Variovorax paradoxus: one gene and its partners. The protein of the gene in region 2 interacts with the protein of the main gene of each other region in a pairwise test. Links are inferred from orthologs where the notes say so. Each region holds a gene or a part of one and is shown on either strand. Other genes may lie near its edges.

Region 1 (4,493 bases), 760 kb from region 2 along the record:
GCCCGGCAAGGACGGCCTGCTGCACATCAGCCAGATCGCGCATGAGCGCGTCGAGAAGGTGACCGACTATCTGAGCGAAGGCCAGATCGTGAAGGTCAAGGTTCTCGAGACGGACGAAAAGGGCCGCGTCAAGCTGTCCATGAAGGCCCTGACCGAGCGTCCGGCCGGCATGGAATTCCAGGAACGTGCACCGCGTGAAGATCGTGGCGACCGCGGTGATCGCGGCGGCGAACGCCGCGAGCGTTCGGACCGTGGCGACCGTGGTGGTGACCGCGGCGGCGATCGCGCTCCTCGTTTCAACAACGAGCAGCAGCAGCCGCGCAACGAGCAGCCGCAGGCACCGGCCGGCGAGCAGCCGTACGCACCGCGCGAATCGCAAGAGTAAGAAGGGCGCAGCGGCAAGCTTTGCCGTTGCCGACTTTTTAATTGCTAACCACGCCCGGACACGGGCGTTGCAGGCCAAAAGACGATGAAAGCCATTGAAATCACTTCGTACGGCGCCCCTGAGGTGCTGCGCGCCGTGGAGCGTCCCGATCCGGTGGCCGGCGTGGGCGAATTGCTGATCCGCGTTGCAGCGAGCGGCGTGAACCGTCCGGACGTTTTGCAGCGCAAGGGCCACTACCCGGTGCCGCCGGGCGCTTCCGACCTGCCGGGCCTCGAAGTGGCCGGCGAGATCGTGTCGGGCGATGCCGCGGCCCTGGCCGAGGCGGGCTTCAAGATCGGCGACCGCGTCTGTGCGCTGATTGCCGGCGGCGGCTATGCCGAGCTGTGCGTGGCGCCTGTGGCGCAATGCCTTCCGGTGCCCAAGGGCTGGAGCGACACCGAAGCGGCTTCGCTGCCCGAGACGTTCTTCACCGTGTGGAGCAACGTGTTCGAACGGGGCGGCCTGCAAAAGGGCGAAACCCTTTTGATCCAGGGCGGCTCGAGCGGCATCGGCGTGACGGCAATCCAGATTGCCAAGGCGCTCGGTGCGACGGTGATCGTCACGGCCGGCAGCGACGACAAGTGCGAAGCCTGCAAGAAGCTGGGCGCGGACCACGCCATCAACTACCGCACGAGCGATTTCGCCGAAGAGGCGAAAAAGCTCACCGGCGGCAAAGGCGTGGACGTGATCCTCGACATGGTTGCGGGCGACTACGTGGCGCGCGAGATCGAATGCATGGCCGAAGACGGCCGGCTGGTGATCATCGCAGTGCAGGGCGGGGTCAAGAGCGACTTCAATGCGGGCCTGGTGCTGCGCAAGCGGCTGGTGATCACCGGCTCGACGCTGCGTCCGCGGCCCGTGGCGTTCAAGGGCGCCATTGCCAAGGCGCTGCGCGAGAAGGTCTGGCCGCTGCTCGAAAGCGGCGCGATCAAGCCGGTGATCCACAGCACCTTTGCCGCGGGCGGCGAACCCAGCGGTGCGGCGCAGGCGCATGCGCTGATGGAATCCAACCAGCACATCGGCAAGATCGTGCTGACATGGTGACGGGCAACAACACGATGACCACCAAGAAGAAGCTGATCGCCGGCAACTGGAAGATGAACGGCAGCCTGGCTGCCAACGAGGCGCTGGTGAAGGCCCTGCTGCAGGGCCTGGCCGCTGCGCCGGCCAGTTGCGATGTCGCGCTTTGCGCACCGGCTCCGTATTTCGCCCAGCTGCAATCGCTGCTTGCGGGTTCGAAGGCCATTGCACTTGGCGCGCAGGACATCTCGGCGCACCCGCAAGGTGCGTTCACCGGCGAGCAGTCGGCGGCCATGCTGAAGGAATTCGGCGTGCGTTATGCCATCGTCGGTCATTCGGAGCGTCGCCAGTACCACGGCGAAACCGACGAAGCGGTGGCAGCCAAGACGGCGGCTGCGCTCGCGAACGGCATCACGCCGATCGTCTGCGTGGGCGAAACGCTGGCCGAGCGCGAAGCCGGGCATACCGAAGAAGTGGTCAAGCGCCAGTTGGCCGCGGTGATCCATGTCAATGGCCACTGCATCAGCGAAATCGTCGTGGCCTATGAGCCCGTCTGGGCCATCGGCACCGGCAAGACGGCCACGCCCGAGCAGGCGCAGGCGGTGCACGCCGTGCTGCGTGCGCAACTGCACCATGCCGCCAGCGAACACGCGGCCGGTATCTGCATCCTTTACGGCGGCAGCATGAACGCGGGCAACGCCGCCCAGCTGCTGGCGCAGCCCGACATCGACGGCGGCCTGATCGGCGGCGCTTCGCTCAAGGCTGCCGACTTTTTGCAGATCATTTCCGCTGCCGCTCGCTGAACGCGAGGGGCGGCTGACATCAATTAGGAGTAAGAACGAATGAATGTGGTCCTCAATCTCTTGGTCGGCGTGCAGATGCTGTCGGCCCTTGCAATGATCGGGCTGATCCTGATCCAGCACGGCAAGGGCGCCGACATGGGCGCGGCCTTCGGCAGCGGCAGCGCCGGCAGCCTGTTCGGCGCGAGCGGCAGCGCGAATTTCCTCTCGCGCACCACGGCTGTTCTTGCAGCGGTATTCTTTGCATGCACGCTGCTGCTGGCCTACTTCAGCCACGCACGGCCCGTGGGCGGTGGCAGCCTGCTGGAGCGCGCAGCCGTTGGTGCGCCCGCCACGCCTGCTTCCGCTCCCGCAGGGCAAATTCCCGGTCAGATTCCCTCGGGTACCTCGGGCGCTGCGCCGGCCAACGCGCCTGCCTCGGCTCCCGCCGCGCCTGTTTCGGGCCCGGGCCAGATCCCGAACAAATAATCAAGTTGTTTTCATGGAGTCGCCAGTGAGAAACTGCTCCATTTCAGGGTAAACTCTAAAGCTGTTCGGAAAGCCAAACACCTTCACAGGTACCTCATGCCATCCGAACAAAAAACCGCGGTCGTGGTGAAATTGGTAGACACGCTATCTTGAGGGGGTAGTGGCGAAAGCTGTGCGAGTTCGAGTCTCGCCGACCGCACCAAATCTCACCGGCAGAAAACCTCATCCAGAGCGTTTCTGCCGGTGGCAAGCGGTGAAAATCTCCCGATGAACCTCGATTCCTATCTCCCCGTCCTTTTGTTTATTTTGGTCGGTGTCGGTGTAGGTGTCGCACCGCAAGTCATCGGCTACATCCTGGGTCCCAATCGGCCCGACGCAGCGAAGAACGCTCCCTACGAGTGTGGCTTCGAGGCCTTCGAGGATGCGCGCATGAAATTCGACGTGCGCTATTACCTCGTCGCCATTCTCTTCATCCTGTTCGATCTCGAGATTGCCTTTCTCTTTCCGTGGGCCATTGCGCTCAAGGAAATCGGCGCCGTCGGCTTCTGGGCCATGATGATCTTTCTCGCCATCCTCGTCGTGGGCTTTGCCTACGAGTGGAAAAAAGGCGCGCTCGACTGGGAATGACAAGGAATCATCAAAATGGCCATTGAAGGCGTAATGAAGGAAGGCTTCGTCACCACCACCTACGACTCGGTGGTGAACTGGGCGAAGACCGGATCACTCTGGCCGATGACTTTCGGTCTGGCTTGCTGTGCCGTCGAAATGATGCACGCGGGCGCGGCCCGCTACGACATCGACCGTTTCGGCATGCTGTTTCGGCCCAGCCCCCGCCAGTCCGATCTGATGATCGTGGCCGGCACGCTGTGCAACAAGATGGCGCCCGCTCTGCGCAAGGTCTACGACCAGATGCCCGAGCCGCGCTGGGTTCTTTCCATGGGCTCCTGTGCCAACGGCGGCGGCTACTACCACTACAGCTATTCGGTGGTGCGCGGCTGCGACCGTATCGTGCCGGTGGACGTCTATGTGCCGGGTTGCCCGCCCACCGCCGAGGCCTTGCTCTACGGCGTGATCCAGCTGCAGCAGAAGATTCGCCGCACCAACACCATTGCCCGCGCCTGAGAGACTGCCGACGATGACCGACTTTGCAATATCGCCGGAGGTGCTGCGCGCCACCATCGCCGAGACCCTCGGCGCCAAGGCCAGGAGCGTGACGATCGCGCTGGGCGAGGTGACCGTGGTCGTCGGCGCTGCCGACTACATCGAAGCCGCCACGCTGCTGCGCGATGCGCCCGGCTGCCGCTTCGAGCAGCTGATCGACCTCTGCGGCATGGACTATTCAGACTACCGCGAAGGCGAGTGGCAGGGCGAGCGCTATTGCGTCGTCACGCACCTGCTTTCGGTGAGCCTCAACCAGCGCGTGCGCCTCAAGGTGTTTGCACCGAACGAAGACCTGCCCGTAGTCGATTCGCTTCAGCCCGTCTGGAATGCCGCCACGTGGTTCGAGCGCGAGGCCTTCGACCTCTACGGCATCGTGTTCGAGGGGCATGACGACCTGCGGCGCATCCTTACCGACTACGGTTTCATCGGCCATCCGTTCCGGAAGGACTTCCCGGTGTCGGGGCACGTCGAAATGCGTTACGACGAAGAGCAGAAGCGCGTCATCTACCAGCCGGTCTCCATCGAGCCGCGGGAAATCACGCCGCGCGTGATTCGCGAAGACAACTACGGCAGCGGTTTGCACTGATATGGCCGAAATCAAGAACTACACACTCAACTTC
Region 2 (4,880 bases):
GCCTGCGCGAGCTGGCGCGCCACGTTCTGCATCGCAGCAACGAGCGCTTGCCCTTCGGGCGAATCGAGCGAGGTGATGGTTGCGTGCGCGGCCTTCTGCGTCGCGATGACCACGAACGAGTCGTTGGTCGAGGTGTCGCCGTCGATGGTCACGCGGTTGAACGAAGCATCGGCCAGGCGCTTGGCCAGCGGCTGGATCAGCGACGGATCGATCTTCGCGTCGGTGGCCATGAAGCCCAGCATGGTCGCCATGTTCGGGCGGATCATGCCCGCGCCCTTGCTGATGCCGGTGATGGTGACAGTGGCGCCGCCGACCTGAGCCTGCTGGCTGAACGCCTTGGGAATCGTGTCGGTGGTCATGATGCCTTCGGCCGCACGCGCCCAGTGGTTCTCCGAAGCATCGGCCAGCGCGGCGGGCAGGCCAGCTTCGATGCGGTCCACCGGCAGCGGCTCCATGATCACGCCGGTGGAGAACGGCAGGATCTGCTCGGGTGCGATTTCCAGGTGCCGCGCCAGCGCGATGCAGGTGGAGCGCGTGCGCATCAGGCCGTCTTCGCCGGTGCCGGCGTTGGCGTTGCCGGTGTTGATGACCATCGCGCGAATGCCGTAGCTGGCCGCCAGGTGGTCGCGGCAAACCTGCACCGGCGCCGCGCAGAAACGATTCTGGGTGAACACCCCGCCGACCGCCGATCCTTCGTCGATCAGCACGACGGTCAGGTCCTTGCGGTTGGCCTTGCGCACGCCCGCTTCGGCCACGCCGATGCGGACGCCAGGCACCGCGAACAAGGCGGCAGGATCAGGAGCGGACAGGTTCACGGGCATGGGAGTTTCTCTTCTGGAGTTTTCTGGGTCAGCTGAGCTTGCCGTGGCACTGCTTGTACTTCTTGCCACTGCCGCAAGGGCACGGGTCGTTGCGGCCCACGCGCGCAAAGGCGGCCGCCTCTGCGCTGAGCGTGCCAAGTCCCAATCCGGCGGCCGCGATGCGGCGCTGGTTTTCCTCGTCGAGGCGAACCTCTACCTCGCCGGTTTCGGTCGGCGCGCTGTAGGTGATGTTGGATACGTTTTCGCCGCGGCTCTCGAGCGCATCGGCCGCCTGCTCGAGCTGCTCGCCCGATTGCACGCGCACGGTCATCAGCTGGCGCGTGACTTCGTTCTTGACCGAATCGAGCAGCTGTCCGAAGAGCTCGAAGGCTTCGCGCTTGTATTCCTGCTTGGGCTGCTTTTGCGCATAGCCGCGCAGGTGGATGCCCTGGCGCAGGTAGTCGAGCGAAGCCAGGTGCTCGCGCCAGTGCGTGTCGATGCTCTGCAGCAGCACCATGCGCTCGAACTGGGTGAAGTTCTCCTGGCCGATCAGCGCCACCTTGGCGTCGAAGGTGTCGTTGGCGGCCTTCACCACCTTTTCGACGATATCTTCGTCGCTCACGGCCTCGGCGGCCTCGACTTCGCTCTTCAGGGGCATGTCGATGCCCCACTCGTTGAAGAGCGTCTTCTCCAGGCCCGCCAGGTCCCACTGCTCCTCGACCGATTCGGCCGGCACGTACTGCCGCACCAGATCGATGAAGCAGCCTTCGCGCAGCGCCGCGATCTGCGCCGTGAGGTCGGCCGCGTCGAGGATGTCGTTGCGCTGCTGGTAGATCACCTTGCGCTGGTCGTTCGACACGTCGTCGTACTCGAGCAGCTGCTTGCGGATGTCGAAATTGCGCGCCTCGACCTTGCGCTGCGCGCTTTCGATGCTGCGCGTGACGATCCCCGCTTCGATGGCTTCGCCGTCGGGCATCTTCAGGCGATCCATGATCGCCTTCACGCGGTCGCCCGCAAAGATGCGCATCAGCGGATCGTCCAGGCTCAGGTAGAAGCGCGAAGAGCCCGGGTCGCCCTGGCGGCCCGAACGGCCACGCAGCTGGTTGTCGATGCGGCGCGACTCATGGCGCTCGGTCGCGATGATGCGCAAGCCGCCGAGCGACTTGACGAATTCATGGTCCTTGGTCCACTCGGCGCGGATGCGTGCCACCTCGGCCTGCTTGGCGGCCTCGTCGAGCGACTCGTCGTTTTCGACCGCCTCGATCATCTTCTCGATGTTGCCGCCCAGCACGATGTCGGTACCGCGGCCCGCCATGTTGGTCGCGATGGTGATCATCTTCGTGCGGCCGGCCTGCGCCACGATGTCGGCTTCGCGCGCATGCTGCTTGGCGTTCAGCACCTGGTGCGGCAGCCCTGCCTTGGTGAGCAGGCCGTCGATGATTTCGGAGTTCTCGATCGACGAGGTGCCCACCAGCACCGGCTGGCCGCGCTCGTAGCACTCGCGAATGTCCTGGATGGCTGCTTCGTACTTTTCGCGCGTGGTCTTGTAGACGCGGTCGAGCTGGTCCTCGCGCTTGCTGATGCGGTTCGGCGGAATGATGACGGTCTCGAGACCGTAGATTTCCTGGAACTCGTAGGCCTCGGTGTCGGCCGTGCCGGTCATGCCGGCCAGCTTGTTGTACAGGCGGAAGTAGTTCTGAAAGGTGATCGAGGCAAGCGTCTGGTTCTCGGCCTGGATCTGCACGCCTTCCTTGGCTTCCACGGCCTGGTGCAGGCCGTCGCTCCAGCGGCGGCCCGTCATCAGGCGGCCGGTGAATTCGTCGACGATGACCACTTCGCCCTGCTGCACCACGTAATGCTGGTCGCGGTGGTACAGGTGCCGAGCGCGCAGCGCGGCGTTCAGGTGGTGCATCAGCGTGATGTTCGCCGGATCGTAGAGCGAGGCACCTTCAGGCAGCAGCTTGAATTCGCTCAGCAGCTGTTCGGCCTTCTCGTGGCCGTCTTCGGTCAGGAACACCTGGTGGGTCTTCTCGTCGACCGTGAAGTCGCCCGGCACCGTGACGCCCTCGCCCGTGCGCGGATCGGCTTCGCCTTCCTGCTTGGTCAGCAGCGGCACCACCTTGTTGATGGCCAGGTAGAGCTCGGTGTGGTCTTCGGCCTGGCCGCTGATGATCAGCGGCGTGCGGGCCTCGTCGATCAGGATGGAGTCCACCTCGTCGACGATGGCGTAGTTCAGCGTGCGCTGAACCCGGTCACCCGGCTCGTACACCATATTGTCGCGCAGGTAGTCGAAGCCGTATTCGTTGTTGGTGCCGTACGTGATGTCGCTCGCGTAGGCCTGCTGCTTTTCCTCGCGCGGCATCTGCGGCAGGTTGATACCCACCGTAAGACCCAGGAAGTTGTACAGGCGGCCCATCCATTGGGCGTCGCGGTTGGCGAGGTAGTCGTTCACCGTGACCACGTGCACGCCCTGGCCCGACAGGGCATTCAGGTACACCGGCAGCGTGGCGGTCAGGGTCTTGCCTTCGCCGGTGCGCATTTCGGCGATCTTGCCGTTGTGGAGCGCCATGCCGCCGAGCAGCTGCACGTCGAAATGGCGCATCTTCATGACGCGCTTGGAGCCTTCGCGAACAGTGGCAAAAGCTTCGGGCAGCAGGGCATCGAGGGTTTCGCCCTTGGCGATGCGGTCCTTGAATTCCTGGGTCTTGGCGCGCAGCCCGTCGTCGGTGAGCTTCTCGAATTCGGGTTCCAGCGCATTGATGCGCTCCACCGTCTTGCGATACTGCTTGAGGAGCCGGTCGTTGCGACTGCCGAAAATCTGGGTCAGGAAGTTGGTTGCCATTGGCGTGGAGATGGGCGTGCACCTGACCAGGCAGGCACTGCGACCGGATTCCCTAAGATATGGTGAAAGCAGTTGGGCGCGCCTTCTTCGAATGCAAGCCTCGAAAGCAAGCGGCTCAGACCGGATCTGCCGGCGCAAGCGTCGGCAAACCGGGCATTTTAGCTGCCTTGTTCCACCCTTCGGATTACCCATGAATCGCCGCTCCGTCCCGCCCGTCACGCTGCACCAGGCCGCCGAAGGTTCGCCCACCCTGGCAAGCCTGATTGCGCGCGCGCGCGACTCTGGCGACCGGCTGCGGGCGGTCGAGGGATTGATTCCGCCGGCCATGCGCCCGGCCGTGCAGGCCGGCCCGGCCGAAGGGGATGTGTGGTGCCTGCTGGTCAATGGCAGCGCCGCCGCCGCCAAGTTGCGCCAGCTGTCGCCCATGCTTGTCACCCGGCTGCGAAACCGGGGTTGGGACGTGAACACGATCCGGATCAAGGTGCAATCCGGGCGCTGAAAGAAAAAGGCGGCCGGCCGGGCCCCGGGCCGCCGATCCGGCCAATCTCTATCTATTGCGGCTGAAGCCCGATGTCGTGCGCCACCTTCTGCCAGCGCTCGGCCTCCGCGCGCATGAAGGCCCGCAGCTCGCCTGTGGTGGAACCCTTCAGCTGCACCCCCAGCGCCGTCATGCGCTCCCTCACCGCCGGATGGTCCAGCGCCGCGATGGCTTCGCGCCGCAGCCGCTCGATCACCTCCAGCGGCGTGGTGGCTGGCGCGACCAGGGCCCACCACTGGTCGATCTCGAGCCCCTTGAGCCCGCTCTCCGCCAGGGCAGGCACCTCCTTCAGCCCCGGAAGGCTCACGCGTTGCGCGCTCGTCACCAGTAGCGGACGGATCCGGTTGGCTCCCATCAGGCTGGAGCCGCTGGCCAGGGTCGCGAAATGCCCGCCCACCGTGCCCGCCGCCACATCGGTGAGCGCCGGCGCCGATCCGCGGTAGGGAACCATGTTGAACTTGATCCTGGTGCGGTTCGCCAGCAGTTCGGCCGCCAGGTGGCTCACCGTGCCCGCGCCGCTGTGGGCGATGGCCGGTGGCATCGGGCGCGTGCCGGCGGTCTTGACGAAAGTCTTGAAATCCCGGCTGTCGTCGTCCATGCCCGCAAAGAAGACGAGGGGCGAGGTGCCGATCATCGTCACCGGCGTGAAGTCGCGCAGCAGGTCGTAGGGCAGCCGCGCCGTTACCGCGGGCGCAATGGC
Region 3 (4,359 bases), 140 kb from region 2 along the record:
AATCGATGGCCTTCACGTCTTTGGTGAGCGCACCGACGGAAATACGGTCCACACCGGTTTCGGCCAATGTGCGCAGGCCTTCGAGCGTGACGCCACCCGATATTTCGAGCACCGCCTTGCGTGCGTCGCCGGCCGCGTCGTTGATGCGAACGGCTTCGCGCAGCGTGGGCAGGTCCATGTTGTCGAGCAGCACCATGCGCGCGCCTGCGTCCAAGGCCTCACGCAGCTGCGCCAGCGTTTCGACCTCGACTTCGACGAACGCAGCGCGATCGGCCACAGGTGCCACCGCACGCAGCGCCGCAGCCACGCCGCCGGCCGCCGCAATGTGGTTTTCCTTGATGAGCACCGCGTCGTAAAGACCGATGCGGTGGTTCACGCCGCCGCCGGTGCGCACCGCGTATTTCTGCGCCAGGCGCAGGCCCGGCAGGGTCTTGCGGGTGTCGACGATGCTTGCGCGCGTGCCGCGAACGGCGTCGGCATACAGCGCCGTCTTGGTGGCGACCGCACTCAGCAGCTGAAGAAAGTTGAGCGCGGTGCGCTCGGCCGTCAGCAGTGCGCGGGCCGAGCCTTCGATCTCGAGCACCGTCTGGTCAGCCGCGCAGAGCTCGCCCTCGGCGCACAGCCACTCGATGCGGGCTTGCGGATCGAGTTGCCGTACCGTGGCTTCGACCCAGGGTGCACCGCACAGCACGGCCGATTCGCGCGCCAGCACGCGGGCGCGGGCCCTGCGGCCCGGGTCGACCAGCGAGGCGGTCAGATCACCGTTGGCCACGTCTTCCTGCAAGGCGCGGGCGGCGTCGGCCTGGGCCAGCGCGGCCAAGGCCGGCGCCGAAAAATCAAAGCGAGGGCTCATGGCTCTTTTTTGTCTCTTCAGTCTTGTCAGGGTGAACCGCGGGACCCGGGGGTCCGGACGGTTTCAGGCACCGGATCGCGGCCGGTGAGCGAGGCGACGGCTTCCTGCGGGCTCACCCGGCCATCGAGCAGCGCAACCACGCCTTCGGCGATGGGCATTTCCACCCCCAGGCCCCGCGCACGCTGCACCACGGTGCGCGCGCAATACACGCCTTCGGCCACGTGGCCGAGCGAGGCCACGGCCTGCGCCAAGGTTTGCCCTTGCGCCAGCAGCAGGCCCACCTTGCGGTTGCGCGACAGGTCGCCGGTCGCGGTCAGCACCAGGTCGCCAAGGCCTGAAAGGCCCATGAAAGTCTCGGCCCGCGCGCCGAGCGCCAGCCCGAAGCGGGTCATTTCGGCCAGGCCGCGCGTGATGAGCGCGGCGCGCGCATTGAGCCCCAGTGCCAGGCCGTCGCACAGCCCGGTGGCAATGGCCAGCACGTTCTTGACCGCGCCGCCCACCTCGACGCCGACGATGTCCTCATTGGCATAGACGCGCAGCGCCGGGCCGTGGAACGCCTCGACCAGCGCATCGCGCACCACGGCATGCGGGCTCGCGGCCACCAGCGCCGTGGGGCGGCCTTCGGCCACTTCTTGCGCGAAGCTCGGTCCGCTGAGCACGCCCGCTATCAAATCTGGAGCAACCTGCGCCCAGATCTCGTGGGCGAGCAGGCCGAAGGAGGTGGGAGAAGAAGGGTCGAGCGCAGGCTCCACGCCCTTGCACAGCCACGCGACCGGCGCGATGCAGCCGCGCAGCGCAATGAGCTGTTCACGCAGGGCCGCCATGGGCGTGGCCACGATGACCAAGTCGGCGCCAGCATGCGCCTGGCCGATTTCGCCGGCCCGCACCGCGAGCGAGGCCGGCAAGGCCAGCCCCGGAAGGTAGCGGGTGTTTTCGCGCGCCTTTGAAATGGCGTCGGCCTGGGCGGCATCGCGCGCCCAGAGCGTGACCTCGTGGCCAACGGCGGTGTTGAGGGCCGCATTGACGGCCACTGCCGTGCCCCAGGCACCGGCGCCATGAACGCAGATCTTCACCGGCGTTGGCGGCGTTGTGCCGGTTTACTGTGCGAGGGTCGGGGCGGGCTGACCAGCGGCCTGTGCCTGCTGCTGCTCGTACATGGCCTGGAAGTTGATTTCCGCCAGGTGCACGGGCGGGAAGCCGCCGCGCTGGATCACGTCGGCCACGTTGCCGCGGAGGTACGGGTAGACGATCTGCGGGCAGGCAATGCCGAGGATCGGGCCCATCTGGTCTTCGGGCAGGTTGCGGATCTCGAAGATGCCGGCTTGCTTGGCTTCGACCAGGAACACGGTCTTGTCCTGGATCTTGGTCTGCACGGTGGCCGACACGGTGATCTCGAAGATGCCTTCAGCCACGGGCTGGGCGTCCACGCCGAGCTGGATGTCGACGGTTGGCTGCTCTTGTTCGAGCAGGATGCCGGGCGAATTGGGCTGTTCGAGCGACAGGTCCTTGAGGTAGACGCGCTGGATCTGGAAAACGGGATCTTGGGCTTGCTGGTCGGCCATGGCTGAACTTTCGAGAATCAAAACAATGCCCGCCGGGGAGAGGTTCCCGCAGCGGGCTGCAGATGAATGAGCAGGCGATTATCGCCCGGCGCCCGGAACCGCTTCCGTGACACCCGGCTGATTCGTTTTCAGGCGGCTTGCAGCAGGGGCACCAAACCGCCGCGGCTGTCGAGCGCCATCAGGTCGTCGCAGCCGCCCACGTGGGTGTCGCCGATGAAAATCTGCGGCACCGTGCGGCGCTGGGTGATTTCCATCATGGTGCTGCGGGCCTCGGGATCGGTGTCGATGCGAATTTCTTCGATCTCGTCGACACCCTTGGATTTGAGGATCTGCTTCGCACGAACACAGTACGGGCAGAACGCGGTGGTGTACATCTTTACGGCTTGCATACGCTGTACCTTGGGAAGACTTTAGGCTTTTTCAACCGGCAGGTTAGCCTCTTTCCAAGCCTTGAGGCCGCCGGAGACGGCTTGGGCCTGCTCGTAACCGAGTTTCTTGGCCATGGCCACGGCGCGCTGGGCGCGGGCGCCGGTGGCGCACACCAAGAGCAGCGGCACGTTCTTGTTCTTGACCGCGCCGGTCAGCTTTTCTTCCAGCAGGTTCAGCGGCACGTTCTTGGCGCCGATCATGTGGCCGGTGGCGAACTCTTCGGGATCGCGCACGTCGACCAGCACCGCGCGCTCGCGGTTGATGAGGTGCACCGCCGCCTGTGCCGTGAGGGTGCCGCCACCGGCGCCGCCGCGAATCAGCGGCCAGGCCAGCATGCCACCCGAGCTGAGTGCGATCAGGATCAGCATCCAGTTTGCGGTGACGAATTCGATCAATTTCACGGGGGTTCCTTGGATGGCAAACCCGGGATTTTAGAATGCTGGTTTTCCCAAGCGCTGCCAAAGGCCTCCCACATGCACAAACTGGTACTGATCCGCCACGGCGAATCGACCTGGAATCTCGAAAACCGCTTCACCGGCTGGACCGACGTCGACCTGACCGAAACCGGCATCGAGCAGGCCAAGCAGGCCGGCCGGCTGCTCAAGGCCGAGGGCTATGACTTCGACGTGGCCTACACCAGCGTGCTCAAGCGCGCCACCCGCACGCTCTGGCACACCCTCGACGAACTCGACCGCACCTGGCTGCCCGTGGTGCACTCCTGGCGCCTGAACGAGCGCCACTACGGCGCCCTGCAGGGCCTGAACAAGGCCGAAACCGCCAAGAAATACGGCGATGAGCAGGTGCTGGTCTGGCGCCGCAGCTACGGCACCCCGCCGCCAGCCCTGGAGGCCGACGATCCGCGCAGCGAACGCAGCGACGTGCGCTACGCCAAGCTCTCGCCCGAGCAGATTCCGCTGACCGAGTGCCTGAAAGACACCGTGGCGCGCGTGCTGCCGTTCTGGAACGAATCGATGGCGCCAGCCATCCGCACCGGTCGCCGCCTGGTGGTGGCCGCGCACGGCAACTCGATCCGGGCGCTGGTCAAGTACCTCGACGGTATTTCGGACGACGCCATCGTCGGCCTGAATATTCCCAACGGCATTCCGCTGGTCTACGAACTGGACGACGATCTCAAGCCGCTGCGGCACTACTACCTGGGCGACGCCGCGGCCGCCGAAAAGGCTGCAGCAGCGGTGGCCTCGCAAGGCAAGGCCTGAAGAATTAAAACCCCTCGGCGGCGCTCCCCCGTGGAACCCCGGCAGGCAATTTGCTTCCAAGCTGTGTATATTGGTTCGACAGCCGACAAGGACAATCACTCATGATGGGCCACAAATTGAAGATTACCGGCTGGGTCGCCGCCGGCGCCGTTGCCGGCGTCTTGACCACCGTCTCATTGCAGACGGTCGCACGCGGCTCGCTCGCGCCGCTCCCCCTCGAGGAATTGCAGCAACTCGCAGCCGTTTTCGGCATGGTCAAGAGCGACTATGTCGAACCCGTCGATGAGAAGAAGCTCAT
Region 4 (4,499 bases), 1.2 Mb from region 2 along the record:
GTGGCCAACGAATCGGGCGCGAGCGTGAGCCGCATCGCGCTCGACCATCGCATTCCCATCGCCAACGCGATCCTCACGACCGAAAACATGGAGCAAGCCATTGCCCGCCAGACCGACAAGGGCCGCGATGCGGCCCAGGTGGCGGTCGAGATGGCGCAATTGCTGGCCTCCCTCAAATGACCGAAGACAACAACAAGACAGCAGGCGCCAAGCCGCGCCAGGCACGCACCGGCCTCACCAGCACGGGCGCACGCAAGGCTTCGGCCAAGTCGAATCGCAGCCGCGCGCGCGAATTTGCGCTGCAGGCGCTCTACCAGCATCTGGTGGGCCGCAACGACGCGGCTGCCATCGACCAGTTCACGCGCGACCTCGCGGGCTTCCACAAGGCCGACGCCGCGCATTACGACGCGCTGCTGCACGGTGCCATCGAAGGCGCTGAGCAGCTCGACGCGCTGATCCGCCCGCTGCTGGACCGCAAGTTCGAAGAGATATCGCCCATCGAGCACGCCGTGATGTGGATCGGCGTGTACGAGTTTCAGCACTGCCTGGACGTGCCATGGCGCGTGGTGCTCAACGAATGCATCGAGCTTGCCAAGGAATTCGGCGGCACGGACGGCCACAAGTATGTGAACGCCGTGCTCAACGGCCTGGCGCCGCAACTGCGCGCGGCCGAGGTGGAGGCCGATCGCACTTCCGGCAAGGCTAGAACGTGAGGAGCGCCGCCCGGCCGCCCGAAGGCGCGCAGCGCCGTAGCTTGGGGGTGCAATGAGAATCTCGGCGCGCGCACAGCGCATCGAACCGTTCTACGTGATGGAGGTTGCCAAGGCCGCCGGCGTGCTGGCGCGCGAGGTGGCCCATACCGACCGGCCGATGATCTTCCTGAACATCGGCGAGCCCGACTTCACCGCGCCGCCGCTGGTGCAGGAAGCCGCCGCACGCGCGGTGCGCGCCGGTGCCACGCAGTACACGCAGGCGACCGGACTCGACCATCTGCGCGAGCGCATCAGCGGCTGGTATGCGCAGCGCTTCGGCGTCGACGTGCCCGCACGCCGCATCGTGGTGACGGCCGGCGCATCGGCCGCGCTGCAATTGGCCTGCCTCGCGCTCATCGAATCGGGCGACGAGATCCTGCTGCCCGACCCGAGCTATCCCTGCAACCGCCATTTCGTGAGCGCCGCGGATGGCACCGCGGTGATGATCCCGACCACGGCCGACGAGCGCTTCCAGCTCACCGCCGCCAAGGTCGAAGCCGCGTGGACCGACAAGACGCGCGGCGTGCTGCTCGCCTCGCCTTCCAACCCCACGGGCACCTCGATTGCGTCCGACGAGCTGCGCCGCATCCACAACGTGGTGTCGCAGCGCGGCGGCATCACGCTGATCGACGAGATCTACCTCGGGCTTTCGCACGACGATGCCTTTGGGCAGACGGCCTTGGCCATCGACGACAACGTCATCAGCATCAACAGCTTCAGCAAATACTTCAACATGACCGGCTGGCGCCTTGGCTGGCTGGTGGTGCCCGAAGCGCTGGTGCCCGTGGTCGAGCGGCTGGCGCAAAACCTCTTCATCTGCCCCAGCACCGTGTCGCAATACGCGGCGCTGGCCTGCTTCGAGGATGCGAGCATTGCCGAATACGAACGCCGCCGCGCCGAGTTCAAGGCGCGCCGCGACTGGTTCATTCCGCAGCTCAATGCGCTGGGCCTCAACGTGCCCGTGGTGCCCGACGGCGCCTTCTATGCCTGGGCCGACTGCACCAGCGTGGCCGAGAAGCTCGGCATTTCGGGCAGCTGGGATTTCGCCTTCGAAACCATGAAGCGCGCCCACGTGGCCGTGACCCCGGGGCGCGATTTCGGCACCGCCGAAACCGGCAAGTTCGTGCGCTTTTCCACCGCCAGCTCGATGGCCCATCTCGAGGAATCCATCGAACGCCTGCGGGCCATGATCGCGAACCCGGCCCCATGAGCTACGCGTTTCCCATCCGCGTGTACTGGGAGGACACCGATGCCGGCGGCATCGTGTTCTACGCCAACTACCTCAAGTTCATGGAGCGCGGGCGCACCGAATGGCTGCGCTCGCTGGGCGTGGAGCAGCGAAAGCTGCGCGAGGAAACCGGTGGCCAGTTCGTGGTGAGCGAAACGCAGCTCAAATACCATCGCCCCTCCCGCCTCGACGACGAACTGCTGGTTACAGCCGATCTCCGACAAATGGGTACGGCGTCGTTGATAATCGGTCAGCAGGTGCTATCAAAAACAGAGCAAGAACGAACAGGCGCCCCGGCGCCCGTCCTTCTGTGCGAAGGCACCATCCGCATCGGCTGGGTGGACGCCACCACATTGCGCCCCGCGCGCATACCGACCCAAGTTTCGGGAACCCTCGAGCGCTCCGGCGGCTCCATGACTCAACCTTTCAAGCCATGAACCAAGACCTCTCGATCATCAATCTCCTCCTCCACGCGAGCTTCGTGGTCCAACTGGTCGTGCTGCTGCTCGTGATCGTCTCGATTGCGAGCTGGGCCGCGATCATCCGCAAATACTTTGCGCTGCGCCGCATGCGCGCGCTGAACGACGACTTCGAACGCGAGTTCTGGTCGGGCACCAGCCTGAACGAACTGTTCGCATCGGCCGCGCAAAACGCCAAGTTCGCCGGGCCCATGGAGCGCATCTTCGCTTCGGGCATGCGCGAATACCAGAAGCTGCGCGAACGCCACGTGAGCGACGCCAGCACGCTGCTGGACGGCGCCCGCCGCGCCATGCGCGCGAGCTTCCAGCGCGAACTCGATGCGGCCGAGCAGAACCTGTCGTTCCTGGCCACCGTGGGCTCGGTATCGCCGTATGTCGGCCTCTTCGGCACGGTCTGGGGCATCATGCATGCCTTCACCGGCCTGGCCGCGCTCGCTCAGGTAACGCTGGCCACCGTGGCGCCCGGCATCGCCGAAGCACTGGTGGCCACGGCCATCGGCCTATTCGCCGCCATTCCCGCGGTGGTGGGCTACAACCGCTTCGCGCGCGAGATCGACAAGATCGCCATCGCGCTCGAAACCTATATCGAGGAGTTCTCGAACATCCTGCAGCGCAATCTCTCGGCCCACCCGGCCGCGAGCGCGACGGCAGCTTCGGCGACTCCGGGCAACCGCTGAACGGAGGCCGAGCGCATGCCCGCCGTTTCATCCCGAGGCCGAGGCCGCCGCACGATCAACGAGATCAACATGGTCCCGTTCATCGACGTGATGCTGGTGCTGCTGATCATCTTCATGGTCACCGCGCCGCTCATCACGCCGAGCGTGATCAACCTGCCCTCGGTAGACCGTGCCAACAAGCAACCCGACAAGCCCATCGAGATCGTCATCAAGAGCGACGACGAAGTGCAGATCAAGAAAGACCCGTCCACCGGCAGCGGCGGCGCGTCGATTCCCATGACCCAGATCGGCTCCGCGGCCAAGACCGCCCAGGGCGGCGACGACCAGCGCCCCGTGGTCATCAGCGCCGACAAGTCCGTCAAGTACGAAACCGTCGTGAAGGCGATGAACCAGCTCAAGCGCAGCGGCATCGAGCGCGTGGGCCTGTCCGTCACCACCACGGGCGGCAAATAAGGCATGTCGCTCGCCCTGGATCGCCCCGAGTTCGCACCACCGCCGCAGCGCGGCACGCCGCGCGCGGTGCTGCTCGCATTGGTCGCGCATGCGCTCCTGATCGCGGCGCTGACGTGGGGAGTGCGCTGGCGCAGCGACCCCGACGAAGGCGCGGTCGATGCGGAGCTGTGGTCTTCCACGGTGCAGCAGGCCGCGCCGCGCCTGTCCGCACCGCAAGCGCCCACGCCCGCTCCCGCACCACCGCCGCCCGCTCCCCCCGCCGCCGCCTCCTCCACCCCAGGTGAAGGCTCCCGAACCCGCACCGCCGCCGCGCGCGCCGGACATCGCACTCGAACGCGAGAAGAAGCTCAAGGAAGAAAAAGAGCAGAAAGAGCGCGAGCTGGAGCGCCAGCAACAGCAGCGCAAGAAAGAGCTCGAAGCCAAGCAGCGCGCGGAAGACGAAGCCGAGCGCAAGAAGGCCCAGCAGCAAAAGCTCGCCGAGCAGCAGAAGAAGCAGCAGGAAGTCGAGGCCAAGCAGGCCGAAGCGAAGAAACAGCAGCAGGAAGCGGCAGCCAAGCAGGCCGCCGCCGACCGCGCCGCAACGCTCAAGCGCATGCAGGGTTTGGCGGGCGCCAGCGGCAGCGACGATTCCAAGGGCACCGCCCTGCGTTCGTCCGGACCGTCGAGCGGCTATGCGGGGCGCATTGCAGCCGCCGTTCGTCCGAACATCACCTTCCCCGATGCGGAGACGGTCAATGGCAACCCGGCCGCCGAATTCGAAGTGAATCTAGCGCCCGACGGCACCATCGTCGGCGTCAAGCTGACCCGATCGAGCGGATTGCCCAGCTGGGACGAAGCCGCCGAACGCGGCCTGCGCAAGACCGACAAGCTGCCGCGCGACACCGACGGGCGCATCTTCCCGTCGCTGATC

The links.
Region 1: the proteins of secA (region 2) and secG interact in binary tests that used the Escherichia coli proteins (3 or more experiments, as listed by UniProt). The link is inferred for Variovorax paradoxus from one-to-one orthologs.
Region 3: the proteins of secA (region 2) and secB interact in binary tests that used the Escherichia coli proteins (3 or more experiments, as listed by UniProt). The link is inferred for Variovorax paradoxus from one-to-one orthologs.
Region 4: the proteins of secA (region 2) and GOQ09_RS16035 interact in binary tests that used the Escherichia coli proteins (3 or more experiments, as listed by UniProt). The link is inferred for Variovorax paradoxus from one-to-one orthologs.

Annotation. Positions count from the first base shown.
Region 1 is NZ_CP046622.1:3,853,636-3,858,128, reverse strand. Bases 1,009-3,999 are described here. They hold secG (preprotein translocase subunit SecG), read left to right. Parts: upstream 1,009-2,286; coding sequence 2,287-2,712; downstream 2,713-3,999. Other genes in these bases: GOQ09_RS17925 (NADH-quinone oxidoreductase subunit C), read left to right, coding at 3,848-3,999; GOQ09_RS17930 (NuoB/complex I 20 kDa subunit family protein), read left to right, coding at 3,355-3,834; GOQ09_RS17935 (NADH-quinone oxidoreductase subunit A), read left to right, coding at 2,980-3,339; tpiA (triose-phosphate isomerase), read left to right, coding at 1,462-2,247; GOQ09_RS17955 (NAD(P)H-quinone oxidoreductase), read left to right, coding at 1,009-1,468. In the rest of the region: pnp (polyribonucleotide nucleotidyltransferase), read left to right, coding at 1-385; more of GOQ09_RS17955, read left to right, coding at 470-1,008; more of GOQ09_RS17925, read left to right, coding at 4,000-4,459; GOQ09_RS17920 (NADH-quinone oxidoreductase subunit D), read left to right, coding at 4,461-4,493. UniProt on the Escherichia coli protein: Subunit of the protein translocation channel SecYEG. Overexpression of some hybrid proteins has been thought to jam the protein secretion apparatus resulting in cell death; while this may be true it also results in FtsH-mediated degradation of SecY.
Region 2 is NZ_CP046622.1:4,614,659-4,619,538, forward strand. What follows is about bases 650-4,027. They hold secA (preprotein translocase subunit SecA), read right to left. Parts: upstream 3,643-4,027; coding sequence 850-3,642; downstream 650-849. Other genes in these bases: argJ (bifunctional glutamate N-acetyltransferase/amino-acid acetyltransferase ArgJ), read right to left, coding at 650-821; GOQ09_RS21580 (hypothetical protein), read left to right, coding at 3,833-4,027. Also shown: more of argJ, read right to left, coding at 1-649; more of GOQ09_RS21580, read left to right, coding at 4,028-4,141; GOQ09_RS21585 (Bug family tripartite tricarboxylate transporter substrate binding protein), read right to left, coding at 4,194-4,880. UniProt on the Escherichia coli protein: Required for protein export, interacts with the SecYEG preprotein conducting channel.
Region 3 is NZ_CP046622.1:4,470,067-4,474,425, forward strand. What follows is about bases 684-3,540. They hold secB (protein-export chaperone SecB), read right to left. Parts: upstream 2,416-3,540; coding sequence 1,951-2,415; downstream 684-1,950. Other genes in these bases: nadC (carboxylating nicotinate-nucleotide diphosphorylase), read right to left, coding at 684-853; GOQ09_RS20885 (NAD(P)H-dependent glycerol-3-phosphate dehydrogenase), read right to left, coding at 880-1,926; grxC (glutaredoxin 3), read right to left, coding at 2,544-2,804; GOQ09_RS20900 (rhodanese-like domain-containing protein), read right to left, coding at 2,826-3,245; gpmA (2,3-diphosphoglycerate-dependent phosphoglycerate mutase), read left to right, coding at 3,318-3,540. Also shown: more of nadC, read right to left, coding at 1-683; more of gpmA, read left to right, coding at 3,541-4,061; GOQ09_RS20910 (S41 family peptidase), read left to right, coding at 4,166-4,359. UniProt on the Escherichia coli protein: One of the proteins required for the normal export of some preproteins out of the cell cytoplasm. It is a molecular chaperone that binds to a subset of precursor proteins, maintaining them in a translocation-competent state.
Region 4 is NZ_CP046622.1:3,439,546-3,444,044, forward strand. The notes cover bases 691-3,687. They hold GOQ09_RS16035 (YbgC/FadM family acyl-CoA thioesterase), read left to right. Parts: upstream 691-1,958; coding sequence 1,959-2,417; downstream 2,418-3,687. Other genes in these bases: nusB (transcription antitermination factor NusB), read left to right, coding at 691-713; GOQ09_RS16030 (pyridoxal phosphate-dependent aminotransferase), read left to right, coding at 766-1,962; tolQ (protein TolQ), read left to right, coding at 2,414-3,136; GOQ09_RS16045 (ExbD/TolR family protein), read left to right, coding at 3,152-3,589. In the rest of the region: ribH (6,7-dimethyl-8-ribityllumazine synthase), read left to right, coding at 1-180; more of nusB, read left to right, coding at 177-690.